Regions from separate parts of the Rhizobium sp. Leaf341 genome, predicted to be linked through region 1. Evidence: predicted binding sites of a transcription regulator. Region 1 holds the regulator's gene; each other region holds the start of a gene.
What was found. Region 1 encodes LexA, which represses DNA repair genes until DNA is damaged. Its sites were predicted from a motif close to TGTTCNNNNTGTGTTCNG; they were not measured.
Positions count from the first base shown of each region.

Region 2: ASG03_RS12745 (ATP-dependent helicase) is a predicted target of LexA. The motif match lies at 2,132-2,149, and genes of this name have one in related genera.
Region 3: ASG03_RS05230 (DNA recombination protein RmuC) is a predicted target of LexA. The motif match lies at 2,458-2,475, and genes of this name have one in related genera.

Region 1 is NZ_LMPE01000015.1:10,371-14,567, forward strand. It holds gene ASG03_RS15000 (hypothetical protein) at 610-897, shown strand; gene ASG03_RS15005 (hypothetical protein) at 1,147-1,386, opposite strand; gene lexA (transcriptional repressor LexA) at 1,715-2,431, opposite strand; gene ASG03_RS15015 (single-stranded DNA-binding protein) at 2,692-3,228, opposite strand; gene uvrA (excinuclease ABC subunit UvrA) at 3,560-4,197, shown strand, end outside.
Region 2 is NZ_LMPE01000011.1:355,533-359,729, reverse strand. It holds gene ASG03_RS12760 (hypothetical protein) at 1-213, opposite strand, end outside; gene ASG03_RS12755 (ABC transporter ATP-binding protein) at 286-1,356, opposite strand; gene ASG03_RS12750 (RbsD/FucU family protein) at 1,624-2,064, shown strand; gene ASG03_RS12745 (ATP-dependent helicase) at 2,210-4,197, shown strand, end outside.
Region 3 is NZ_LMPE01000003.1:771,869-776,065, reverse strand. It holds gene ASG03_RS05240 (hypothetical protein) at 1-138, opposite strand, end outside; gene ASG03_RS05235 (ribokinase) at 246-1,145, opposite strand; gene ASG03_RS05230 (DNA recombination protein RmuC) at 1,208-2,425, opposite strand; gene def (peptide deformylase) at 2,569-3,093, shown strand; gene fmt (methionyl-tRNA formyltransferase) at 3,149-4,084, shown strand; gene truA (tRNA pseudouridine(38-40) synthase TruA) at 4,085-4,197, shown strand, end outside.

The sequences.
Region 1 (4,197 bases):
CCCTGGCGAGCTCCGGTTGGCTGATGTCGCTCTCCCGGTGAACGTCGTGTTGCGCAGTGGCGTAGCCCCAAGGCCGCACCTTGATCAACCTAGCCATTTGAAGCTTCATGATGACGGAGATACTTATCCCGAGCAACATCGTCCAGGGCGAGCACTGCATATGGCGGTGATGGGGAGTGGACGGATGTTTCGACTTCTGTCAGAAGGACCTCGGACGCGACTGCCGCTGGTTCTAGAGCGGGGTCGGGCGACAGATTGACGTCACGTCGCTGCCACGAGGTTACGGCGGCCGTCCAAATTTTCCAATGGTAACGACAGAGCCGTCGCCTCAGGCAGCTGCGGCCGCCGTGACGAGGGTGCGCCTCTCTCCCCTTTGCCGTTCAGTGCATCTTTCCCGCATCATCGCCTTGAAATCCCTAGGGATCACTCCGCGTAGGTTACACGCCGTTAAATCGGTGGCAGGCGTCAGATTCCCGTTGAACCCGCTTAAGCCATCGCTATTCTTCATTTAGCGTCCACGAACGGACGCCACAGAGATTCCTTGGGGGGATAAACACAATGTTGACACTGGCACGGCTGACAGGCGCGCTTGTTTTGGGCACGATTTTGATGTCCGGAACGGCACAAGCGGAAGATCTCGTCTTCTCGCTCAAAAACGGCACGCAATCCGTCCTCACGCGGTTCTACACGTCGCCCGTCGGCGTCAGCGAATGGGAAGGTGACGTATTCGGCGAGCAGGTTCTCAATCCGGGCGAGACCATCGAACTGACGATCGCAGATGGTCGCGATGTTTGCGATTATGACATGCGGTTCGAGTTCGAAGAGGGATCGAACCTCGCAACGACGGAAGACAAACAGAACCTCTGCGAGATGGGATCCTACACGATCCACGAGTGACCGAGGTCTGGTCGCGCCGCGCCATGCTTGCGCGGCCTTTCCGGCACTCCGGAGCAGCCTGGCGTCTCTGTTAGAGGGAGCTGGCTGCTCCGACGGTGGTCATCGGGACACTGTTGCCAAGGTCGTTGTTGGCATATTTGATCACGAGGATACTGAGGACGGATGCAAGCATCCCGACGAAAATCATTCTCATAGACATGATCCTTTGCGCAAAAGCGCGGAAAAAGTGGGGCCGCGAGGTCGGCCTTCTCAGTCGAAATCACCGATCCGACCGTGCTGTTCCAGAACGACGGATGGCTCGCACTCTCCGATCGCCACGCGTCCGCGCCTGGAGAGGGCAATCGTCCCGGCGTGCGTTTCCGCCAGCCGACCCGCCAACTGCCGTGCAGCGTCGGCACTTTCGGCCATGATCGGTTCGCGTGACTGAGAGACCTCGCCCTCGTTCACATCGAAGACCAGGACTTCAAAACTTTCCGTTGTTCCCGGCATCTCGGTCTCCGCAGCATTCGGACGGTTAACGCGGCCGCCTGCAACCGGTTCCACAGTCCCGTCACACGACTCAATCGATAGGAGAACGGCACTGTCGCTCGGCGACAGGCTTTGGCCACCACGTACCGAAACGCAACTGCTAGCCTGATCCCGTGGAACGTTCATACGACCAAGGACGCGAGACGAAACCGCACGCACAACATCACGCGCGCGCTTTCGCGACACGACGACCGGGAGCGAACCCATCGCACCAGCGGCCATCTTGCTCGGTCAGCGATACCGGTCGCCGATTTCTGTCCGACGTGGTGCGGTCAGGTGTGCGTGGATTTTACTGATAGCGGCGAATCAAGCCGACAAGCTTTCCTTGAACCTTGACACGGTCCGGTCCGAAAATGCGGGTCTCATAGGCGGGATTTGCTGCTTCCAGGGCCACGGACGCTCCTTTGCGTCGGAAGCGCTTCAAGGTCGCCTCTTCGTCATCGACCAGCGCAACGACGATCTCACCGGGGCTCGCGCTGTTGGCGTTCCGAATGATCACGGTGTCGCCATCGAGAATACCGGCATCCACCATGGAGTCCCCGCGGACCTCCAGGGCGTAATGTTCGCCGCTGCCCAGCATGAAGGCGGGTACGGCAATGTCATGCGTGTTGTTCTGAATGGCGGAGATCGGAACCCCCGCCGCGATGCGGCCCATGACAGGAACCGATACGCTGTTGTCGTTTCCCACCGCCAACGGCGGCGTCAGCGGTGTCTCCGAAGCGGGAGCCGGACGGCTTCCCTGGATGACGCTGGGCGTAAAGCCGCGCTTCGGCGGAGTGGACGCGAGATAGGCGTCCGGCAATTTGATCACCTCCAGCGCGCGCGCCCTGTTCGGCAGACGCCGGATGAAACCCCGCTCCTCGAGCGCCGTGATGAGACGATGGATGCCGGACTTGGATGCCAGCTCGAGGGCATCCTTCATCTCGTCGAACGACGGCGGGACACCCGATTCCTTCATGCGCTCATGAATGAAAATCAGCAATTCTTGTTGCTTGCGGGTCAGCATGATCAATCGACTCCAGAGTCACGAAACAAAGCAAGAACAGTGTTATATGTTCCTCATGTGTTCTGCAAGTCCCATTCCGCCTAACTCAACTGTCGTCGGCTCGCTTCCCGCTATTTCCATCAGCTTTTTTCTTGGTTTGGAGGCGCTTCTGGCACGATACGATCTCTCGATCGCGCAGAGGCCAAGCATCATACAGAAACGCCGTCGCGAAGACATTCGCAACGGCGAAAACTGTTCGATCGTGATAATCGGAAACGGAATCAGAACGGAATATCGTCGTCCAGATCCCGCGAGAAACCACCGCTAGATCCGCCGGCACCCCCGCCGGACCGGCCGCTGGAAGACGACGCCGGACGGTCGTAGTCGTCGCCATAGTTCGGGCCGCTGCTGCCGCCGTAATCGGCGCCACCGCGGCTTCCGCCGCCTCCACCGCCGCCGCCGCCGTCACGTCCGTCCAGCATGGTCAGCGTCGAATTGAAGCCCTGGAGCACCACTTCGGTGGAATAACGGTCGTTGCCGTCCTTGTCCTGCCACTTGCGTGTCTGCAACGCGCCTTCGAGGTAAAGCTTCGCGCCCTTCTTCACATACTGTTCGACGACTTTGCAGAGACCCTCGTTGAAGACGACAACCGTGTGCCATTCGGTCTTCTCGCGCCGCTCGCCGGAATTCCTGTCCCGCCAGCTTTCGGAGGTGGCGATGCGCAGGTTGGCAATCGGCTTGCCGTCCTGCGTCCGCCGGATTTCCGGGTCCGCACCGACATTTCCGATGAGGATCACCTTGTTTACGCTACCAGCCATCTCTTTGTCCTGTCTCCTGAACGCGGCTCGACCATCCGCAGTGTGCCGGAAGCCTACGCTTTTCGACGTGGCTTTTCGCCCCCGGCCGGCGGCAATCCACAGTTTGCAAATTTGTTCTTTATTTGTTCTAGGTGTTCGCTATGATCCTGTCAATCGAGCGACGCGCCAGACGGGTCGTGCGGGTTCGCAAGACGGACCGCGCGTTCCCTTCCGGCCGCCATCCGTCCGGCGGATTGCTTCAGCGTGGAATTTCGGTTTCGCGCGACGCCGGCTCGACATATGAAGTATCGATCTTAAGTAATGGCTTCGTCCCCACACAGAGCATCCTACCATGAGCGAATTCAAGACCATTTCGATCCGCGGTGCGCGGGAGCACAATCTCAAGGGGGTTGATCTAGACCTCCCGCGCAACAAGCTGATCGTGATGACCGGCCTTTCGGGGTCGGGAAAATCGTCGCTCGCATTCGATACCATCTATGCGGAGGGGCAGCGCCGCTATGTCGAGAGCCTCTCGGCCTACGCGCGCCAGTTCCTTGAAATGATGCAGAAGCCGGATGTGGATCTGATCGAGGGCCTCTCGCCGGCGATCTCGATCGAGCAGAAGACGACGTCCAAGAATCCGCGTTCCACCGTGGGGACGGTGACGGAAATCTACGACTACATGCGGCTGCTCTTCGCGCGCGTCGGCGTTCCCTATTCACCGGCGACCGGCCTGCCGATCGAAAGCCAGACGGTCAGCCAGATGGTCGACCGGATCCTGGCAATGGAGGAAGGTGCCCGCCTCTACATCCTCGCGCCGATGATCCGGGGCCGGAAGGGGGAGTACAAGAAAGAGCTCGCCGAGCTGATGAAGAAGGGCTTCCAGCGTGTGAAGGTCGACGGCCAGTTCTACGAAATTGCGGACGTGCCGGCGCTGGACAAGAAGTACAAGCACGATATCGACGTGGTCGTCGATCGCCTGGTCGTTCG
Region 2 (4,197 bases), on a different contig from region 1:
GTCGGCATCCGTCGGCGAGCCCTTGCCAACGCCCGGGATCTGCAGCAACTGGCTGCGGAACGCGGTGTCCTGCGCAAACGCTTCGCCGAAGCCGCCGAGCCCATCGAGCATCGTGCTGGCGGCGGCGACGGCGCCGAGGCTTGCCCCCGTCTTGAGAATGGCGCGTCGGCTCAGGCCGATCGCCATCATGCGTTCGAAGTCACTGACTTTCATGATGGTCTCCTCCCATGTGAACAATCCGCCACGTTTCGTGGCACGCCGGCGCACCCGCCCAGGAGCGCCGGTCTATCGCAATCCGCCGAGCCGCAGGCCGGATGCACCGTCGAAAAGGTGCACCAGTGCAGGGTTCGGGGTCATGGCGATGACCTGATCGGTGTTTCCTTCCACCCGGTCACGGAACACGCCGATGATCTTCTGCTGCCCGAGACGGGCAAAAACCTGCGTTTCCGAGCCCGTGGACTCGATCACCGAAATCCTCGCCTCCACCGGTCCGCCGAGCGTAAAGTGCTCGGGCCGAATTCCGTAGTAAGCCGGCTGCCCGTCGGAACCTGCCGGAATCGCGCTCAGCGGCAGGACGATCCCTTCGTCCGTCTCGAAGTTTGGTGTCGCGCCGGCACGGATGCGGCCCTTGATGAGGTTCATCGAGGGCGAGCCGATGAAGCCGGCCACAAAGATGTTCGCCGGCCGGTCGTAGAGTTCCAGCGGCGAGCCGATCTGCTCGACGCGCCCGTCCCGCAGCACCACGATGCGATCCGCCATCGTCATGGCTTCCACCTGGTCGTGCGTCACGTAGATCATCGTCGTGGCGAGGCGTCGCTGCAGTTCCTTGATCTCGGCCCGCATCTGCACGCGCAGCTTGGCGTCGAGGTTGGACAGCGGTTCGTCGAACAGGAAGACCTTGGGATCGCGCACGATCGCCCGTCCCATTGCGACCCGCTGTCGCTGACCGCCGGAAAGCTGGCGTGGGTAGCGGGCAAGGTAGGGAACGAGATCGAGGATCTCGGCGGCCTTGCGGACGCGCGCCTCGATCGTCGCCTTGTCGTCTCCCCGCATCTTCAGGGCAAAGCCCATGTTATCGGCCACGGTCTTGTGCGGGTAGAGCGCGTAGCTCTGGAACACCATAGCGATATCGCGATCCTTCGGCGGAAGGTCGTTGACGACCTTGCCATCGATGCGGATGTCGCCCGAGGAAATCGGCTCGAGGCCAGCCACCATGCGCAGCAATGTGGACTTTCCGCAGCCGGAAGGCCCGACCAGGACCACAAACTCGCCGTCCGGTATCTCCACCGACACGCCATGGATCACGGCGAGGCTGCCATAGGCCTTGCCGACATTTTCAATGTTCATCGACGCCAAAGGGGGGCCTCCTACCCACTTTCGCTGTGCACTCCCTCACAGCCCGACGCCAGCAGCGCCGTTCATCGGTAACTTCACACACAATAATATTCTTGTAAATTGGTATTCGTGGGCTGTGCTCCGATTTGTTGCAATGTGCATTTCATCGTCCCGGCTAGCCATGCAGACGCCAAGATAACGTCTATTCCGACGCCATTTCAAACAAAGAGGCTTGGCGACATCACAAAATGCAGTATCTTTGTGAAGTGAGGCGAGGGAGGAGAGCGCATGCTCAAGGGAATCGATCCGGTGATCCACGCGGATCTCATGCACGCGATGATGCAGATGGGCCATGGAGACGACCTCGTCCTGTGCGACATCAATCATCCCGCCGCAACCATTGCGGCCCAGACGACCTATGGCCGCCTTCTAGACGTGTCGGGTTGCGGACTGACGGCGGCGGCGCGCGCGATCCTCACCCTGTTCCCGCTCGATACCTTCATCGAGCGTCCCGTGAGCCGCATGCAGGTCGTCGGGCGTCCCGAGGCGCGCGTCCCGATCTTCGATGCCATGCAGAAGGTGATGGATGAATCTCAGGGCCGACCCGTCCTGATGGAGGCGCTGGAGCGCTTCGCCTTCTACGAGGCCGCCAAGCGATCCTTCGTCATCGTGCGGACGTCCGATCCCGGGCCCTATGGCTGCTTCATCTTCAAAAAGGGCGTGATCTGACACGACGATTGCGCCGACGGCAGGCGCGCGTCCGCGGAGGACTGTTCAAGCTTTTCCCCGGCTGATATGTTCGTTATTTGTTCCGAATGCCCTGGCGTGCCGATTCTGCGCCGGGTCTCGGAGCGGACGGAACAGGGAAGACGGCATGGTGGCGGCAGCCTATCTGGATGCGTTGAACGAGCGGCAGCGCCAGGCCGTCGAGCACGGGATCGTTTCCGGCGTAACCTCGTCCGAGACGGTCGCGGGCCCGCTCCTGATCATCGCCGGCGCGGGGTCCGGAAAGACGAACACGCTTGCACATCGCGTCGCCCATCTCATCGTCCACGGCGCCGATCCGAGACGTATTCTTCTCCTGACGTTTTCGCGCCGCGCTGCGTCTGAGATGGCAAGGCGGGTCGAACGCATCTGCCGAAAGGTGCTCGGAGCCAATGCCGGCGTGCTCACGGACGCGCTTGCCTGGTCCGGCACCTTCCATGGCATCGGTGCGCGTCTGCTGCGGATCTATGCGGAGCAGATCGGCCTCGACATCGACTTCACCATTCACGATCGCGAAGACAGCGCCGACCTGATGAACCTCGTGCGCCACGAACTCGGCTTCTCCAAGATGGAAAGCCGGTTCCCGACAAAGGGCACCTGTCTCTCGATCTATTCTCGGGTCGTGAATTCGCAGACGCCGCTCGCGGAGGTGCTGCGCCTGCATTTTCCGTGGGTCGCGGGATGGGAGGCGCAGCTAAAAAGCCTGTTTGCCGCTTACGTCGCCGCGAAACAGGCCCAGAACGTGCTCGATTACGACGATCTGCTGCTGTACTGGGCGCAGATGGTGTCGGACCCCGATCTGGCGCAGGATATCGGAGAGCGGTTCGACCATGTCATGGTCGACGAGTACCAGGATACGAACCGCCTGCAGGCCTCTGTGCTGATGGCGCTCAAGCCTGGCGGGCGCGGTCTGACCGTGGTTGGCGACGACGCCCAGTCCATCTATGCGTTCCGGGCAGCGACCGTGCGCAACATTCTCGATTTTCCCGGTTCTTTCAGCCCGGCGGCCGACGTGATCACGCTCGACCGCAATTATCGTTCGACGCAGACCATTCTCGCCGCGGCCAACGGCGTCATCGACCTTGCACGCGAGCGCTTCACCAAGAACCTGTGGACGGAACGTCACTCGGCCGAGCGGCCCAGGTTGGTGACCGTCAAGGACGAGACCGACCAGGCCGGTTTCATCGTGGAGCAGATCCTTGCCAATCGTGAGACGGGGATGACGCTGAAGCAGCAGGCGGTGCTTTTTCGCTCGTCGCATCACAGCGGACCTCTGGAGGTGGAACTGACGCGGCGCAACATCCCCTTCGTGAAATTCGGGGGGCTCAAGTTTCTCGACAGCGCGCATGTGAAGGACATGCTGGCCGTCCTCCGGTTTGCACAGAACCCGCGCGACCGGGTTGCCGGCTTTCGCCTGCTGCAACTGCTGCCGGGCGTGGGGCCGCAGACGGCGGGCAGGATCCTCGACGTCATCGCGACGGATCCCGAACCGCTTGCGGCGATGGCCGAAATTCCTGCGCCGCCGCGCACGGGAGCCGATTGGAGCCCCTTTCTCGCCATGCTGGAGAGCCTGCGGAAGGCAGGACAGGGTTGGCCGGCCGATCTCGGGCTCGCGCGGCTGTGGTACGAGCCGCATCTCGATCGCCTTCACGAGGATGCCGAGACCCGCAAGGCCGACCTTCTGCAACTCGAACAGATCGCCGGAGGCTATGCTTCGCGGGAGCGGTTCCTGACCGAGCTGACGCTCGATCCGCCGGATGCCACCAGCGACCAGGCCGGAGTGCCGCTGCTGGACGAGGATTATCTCATCCTATCGACGATCCACTCGGCGAAGGGACAGGAGTGGCGCTCGGTCTTCATGCTGAACGTGGTCGACGGCTGCATCCCGTCCGATCTGGGAACCGGAACCACGCAGGAAATCGAGGAAGAGCGCCGTCTTCTTTACGTCGGAATGACGCGCGCGAAGGACAGCCTTTCGCTGATCACGCCACAGCGCTTCTTTACGCACGGGCAGAATCCGCAGGGCGATCGCCATGTCTATGCGGGTCGCACCCGCTTCATTCCCGCGACCCTTCTACAGTTCTTCGAAAGCACGAC
Region 3 (4,197 bases), on a different contig from region 1:
GGCGGCCTCATACGCTTCGGAGGCCTTGTCGAGCGTGTCGCTGTAGGCACGCGCGCTCTGCGACGAGACGATCTTCGTCAGACGTGCGACTTCGTCGCGCAGCGCGCGGACATCTTCATTCGAGGAATTCAAAGACATTTCGGGTTCTCCTTGTCGATCATCGGCTAAACTCCGACCGACAAGAATTGGTTCCGGTGCCGGCGGCGGGCCCGCACCCGTGGAAATCCGCAATTCTGTCACGGACCTCAGAGCGCAGCGTCGACCATGCTTGCCAACGGGATGGCCGGCTGAGCGCCCGGCTTCAGACAGGCAAGGGAGCCCGCAACAGCCGCTCGCCGCAAAGCCTTCTCGAACGACAGCCCGGCATCCAGTCCGGCGGCCAGATAGCCGCAGAACGTATCGCCTGCGCCCACCGTGTCGATCGGCTCGATCACGAGGCCTGCGGCCGTGTACATCTCGCCTTCATGCATGGCGATCACGCCGTCCGCGCCAAGGGTCACGATGACCGTCTGACCCGTTTCGGCGCTCAGCGCCTGGATGGCAGACTGGCGTTCCTCCGGCGAAAGCCGGTCCCGTCCGGCGAGACGTTCGAATTCGGTTTCGTTGGCCACCACGATGTCGGCCATGCGTCCGAGCGCCGCGGCATGCTCGGTCAGAGGCGCAATGTTGATGATCGAGCGCACGCCGCGCTCGCGGGCGGCAAGAAGTGCGCCTTCGACCGCCGCTGCCGGGACTTCCAGTTGCAGGACAAGGGTGTCCTGCGGCGTCATCGTCTCGATGGCGGCCAGCGCATCCGCCTCGTTGACTGTCCCGTTCGCGCTGGAGACGACGACAATCACGTTCTCGCCGTCGCCGCCGACCAGAATGTGGGCGGTGCCCGTCGGTTCGCTCGCGGTCTTTACCAGCGACAGATCGGTGCCTGCCTCCTTCATCAGGCCGAGCGCGGATTCGGCAAAGGAGTCCCAACCGACGGCGCCGGCCATGCGAACGCTGGCGCCGGCGCGTGTTGCGGCCAGTGCCTGGTTTGCCCCCTTGCCGCCGGCGGCTGTCGTAAAGCTGTTGCCCGTCACCGTTTCACCCGGTTTCGGCAAGCGTGCCGTGGTGGCGATAAGGTCCATGTTGATGGAGCCGAAGACGGTGATCATGCAGTGCCTCCCGAATACGCCGCATCCGGCGGCGTGTGTAAGCCGGACACTGCCCGACGGCCTCAGTCTTCGTCAACCACTCTGAGCTTCAGCGACCCGGCGCGGCTGCCGGGGGCTGGCGTCGATGGCGAAGCGCCACCTTCGGCCTGCTCGGACGCCGCGCTCCGATTCTCCTGGAGTTCCAGGGCTTCGATCTTCGCGCCCCGGCGCTTCAGCTTGTCGGAGGAGATCAGGATATCGTCGACATCCTTCTGTGTGGTGGTGAAATGGCCGTGCAGCTTGCGGACCCGCTCATCGAGACGCCCCAGATCCTCCATCAGCCGCACGACCTCCGCCTGGATCAGATGGGCCTGTTCACGCATGCGGTGGTCGCGCAGGATCGCCTGGATGACCTGGATGGACAGCAGAAGGAGCGACGGCGAAACGATGACGACGCGCGATCGATGCGCCTTCTGGACGATGCTCTCGAAATGCTCGTGGATGTCGGCAAAGATCGACTCGGACGGGACGAACAGGAAGGCCGTCTCCTGCGTCTCGCCCGGGATCAGGTATTTCCCGGCGATGTCCTTGATATGCACCTCAAGGTCACGGCGGAAAAGCAGCGACGCCTGCCGCTTGAGGTCGGGCGACTGTGCGGCCCGCATGGCGTTCCAGGCCTCCAAAGGAAACTTCGCGTCGATTGCCAGGCCGGGCTGGCCGTTCGGCATATGGATGATGCAGTCGGGTCGGGACGCGTTGGATAGCGTCGCCTGAAACGCGTAGGCTCCCTGCGGCAACCCATCGGCAATGATCGTTTCCATGCGCCCCTGTCCGAAGGCGCCGCGGGTCTGCTTGTTGGCGAGGATCTGCTGCAGTCCGGCCATGTCCTTGGCCAGCGACTGAATGTTCGTCTGCGCCGTGTCGATCACGGCCAGCCGTTCCTGAAGCGTGCGCAGGTTCTCGTGCGTCTGGCGTGTCTGCTCGGTGATCGAGGCGCCGATCCGTTGCGTCATGCCGTCGATACGCTGGTTGATTGACTGGTTCAGTTCGTACTGCCGCGTGCCGAAGATGTCGGCGATGGCGGCGATTCGCCCCTGCATTTCGGTTTGCGCCTGAATGAGCGCCGCCATCTGCGCCTGCGCCGTCTCCGACGTCCGGGCAGCGCGCCGGCGAAGACCGGCGACGATCGCAAGACAGACGACGGCCGCCAGGCCGACAAAGAGCCAGGCGATGATGGTCGGAGAGAGGCCTGTTGCAGACGAGACGGCCAGCAGCGTATCCAGCGGAGAGATGGAGGTCATGGCCGAACCCTAGCAAAATTCACGGCAAAGACCAGATCAAATCATGAACATCTCCGCCGTCGTTGGTGGTTTCTGCGCGAAAATGCCGGTAAATCGCGCCGCGGCGAATTCCATACCCCGAAAAGATCGGCTATCACCACGCCATGACGATCAAGCCTCTTATCATCCTTCCCGATCCCTTGCTCCGCCAGATATCCGCGCCCATTGAGCGGATCGACGACGATGTTCGACGCATGGCCGACGACATGCTGGAAACCATGTACGACGCCCCCGGCATCGGGCTCGCGGCAATCCAGGTCGGCCTTCCCCGCCGCATGCTGGTGATCGACATCGCCAAGGAGGGCGAAGAGAAGGCACCCCAGGTCTTCATCAACCCGGAAATCCTGACATCGTCGGACGAGCGGTCGGTCTACGAGGAAGGTTGCCTGTCGATTCCCGACTATTACGCAGAGGTCGAGCGGCCGGCCGGCATTACGCTGCGATATCTCGATCGCGACGGTCATCCGCAGGAAATTGCGGCCGATGGCCTTCTCGCCACTTGTCTGCAGCATGAGATCGACCACTTGAACGGTGTGTTGTTCATCGATCATATCTCCAAGCTGAAACGCGAGATGGTGGTGCGCAAGTTTACCAAGGCCGCCAAGACCCGCGGTTCGAAAACCATCTGATCGACGCGGGCCGCCGTCAGCCGCGGGCCCGACCGCGCTCTTGAGGGAGGCCATCATGTCGCTGCGCATCATCTTCATGGGAACGCCGGACTTTTCCGTGCCGACGCTCGCCGCGCTCGCGCAGGCCGGGCACAAGATTGCCGCCGTCTACACGCAGCCGCCGCGTCCCGGTGGCCGTCGCGGGCTCGACCTGCAGAAGTCTCCCGTGCATCAGGCTGCAGAACTGCTCGGCATCGAGGTCCGCACGCCACTCAACTTCAAGGCCGAGGAAGATCGGCAGGCATTTCGCGCACTCGATGCCGATGTCGCCGTGGTGGTCGCTTATGGCCTGCTTCTACCGGAAGCCATCCTGTCGGGCACGCGGCTCGGCTGCTACAATGGCCACGCGTCTCTCCTGCCGCGCTGGCGCGGTGCGGCGCCTATCCAGCGCGCGATCATGGCGGGCGACCGTGAAACCGGCATGATGGTGATGAAGATGGAGAAGGGCCTGGATACCGGCCCCGTCGCCCTTACCAGTCTCGTCACCATCGGCCCGGATATGACGGCAGGCGACCTGCACAACACACTCATGGTGCGCGGCGCAGCGCTGATGCGCGACGCGATGGAGAAGCTGGAAGCGGACGAACTGCCGCTGACCCCGCAGCGCGACGAGGGCGTTCTCTACGCGGCAAAGATCGCCAAGGGCGAAACACACATCGATTTCACCAAGCCGGCGCAGGAGGTTCATGACCACATTCGCGGCCTGTCGCCCTTTCCGGGCGCGTGGTTCGAGCTCGACGTCGCCGGCAAGCGCGAACGCGTCAAGGTTCTCGCGTCCACGGTGGAGACGGCGCGCGGCGAGACGGGGACGGCCGTTTTCGACGACCTGACGATCGCCTGCGGGGACGGCTCGATCCGTCTGACGCGGTTGCAGAAGGCCGGCGGCAAGGTCTTGCCCGCCGACGAATTCCGGCGCGGCACGCCGATCCCCGCCGGCACGAGGCTTCTCTGAATGCCTCGCTTTCGACTGCTTGTTGAATATGACGGGTCGTCCTACGTCGGCTGGCAACGTCAGGACAACGGGCGCTCCGTTCAGGGCGCCATCGAAGGCGCGGTCCTGCGGCT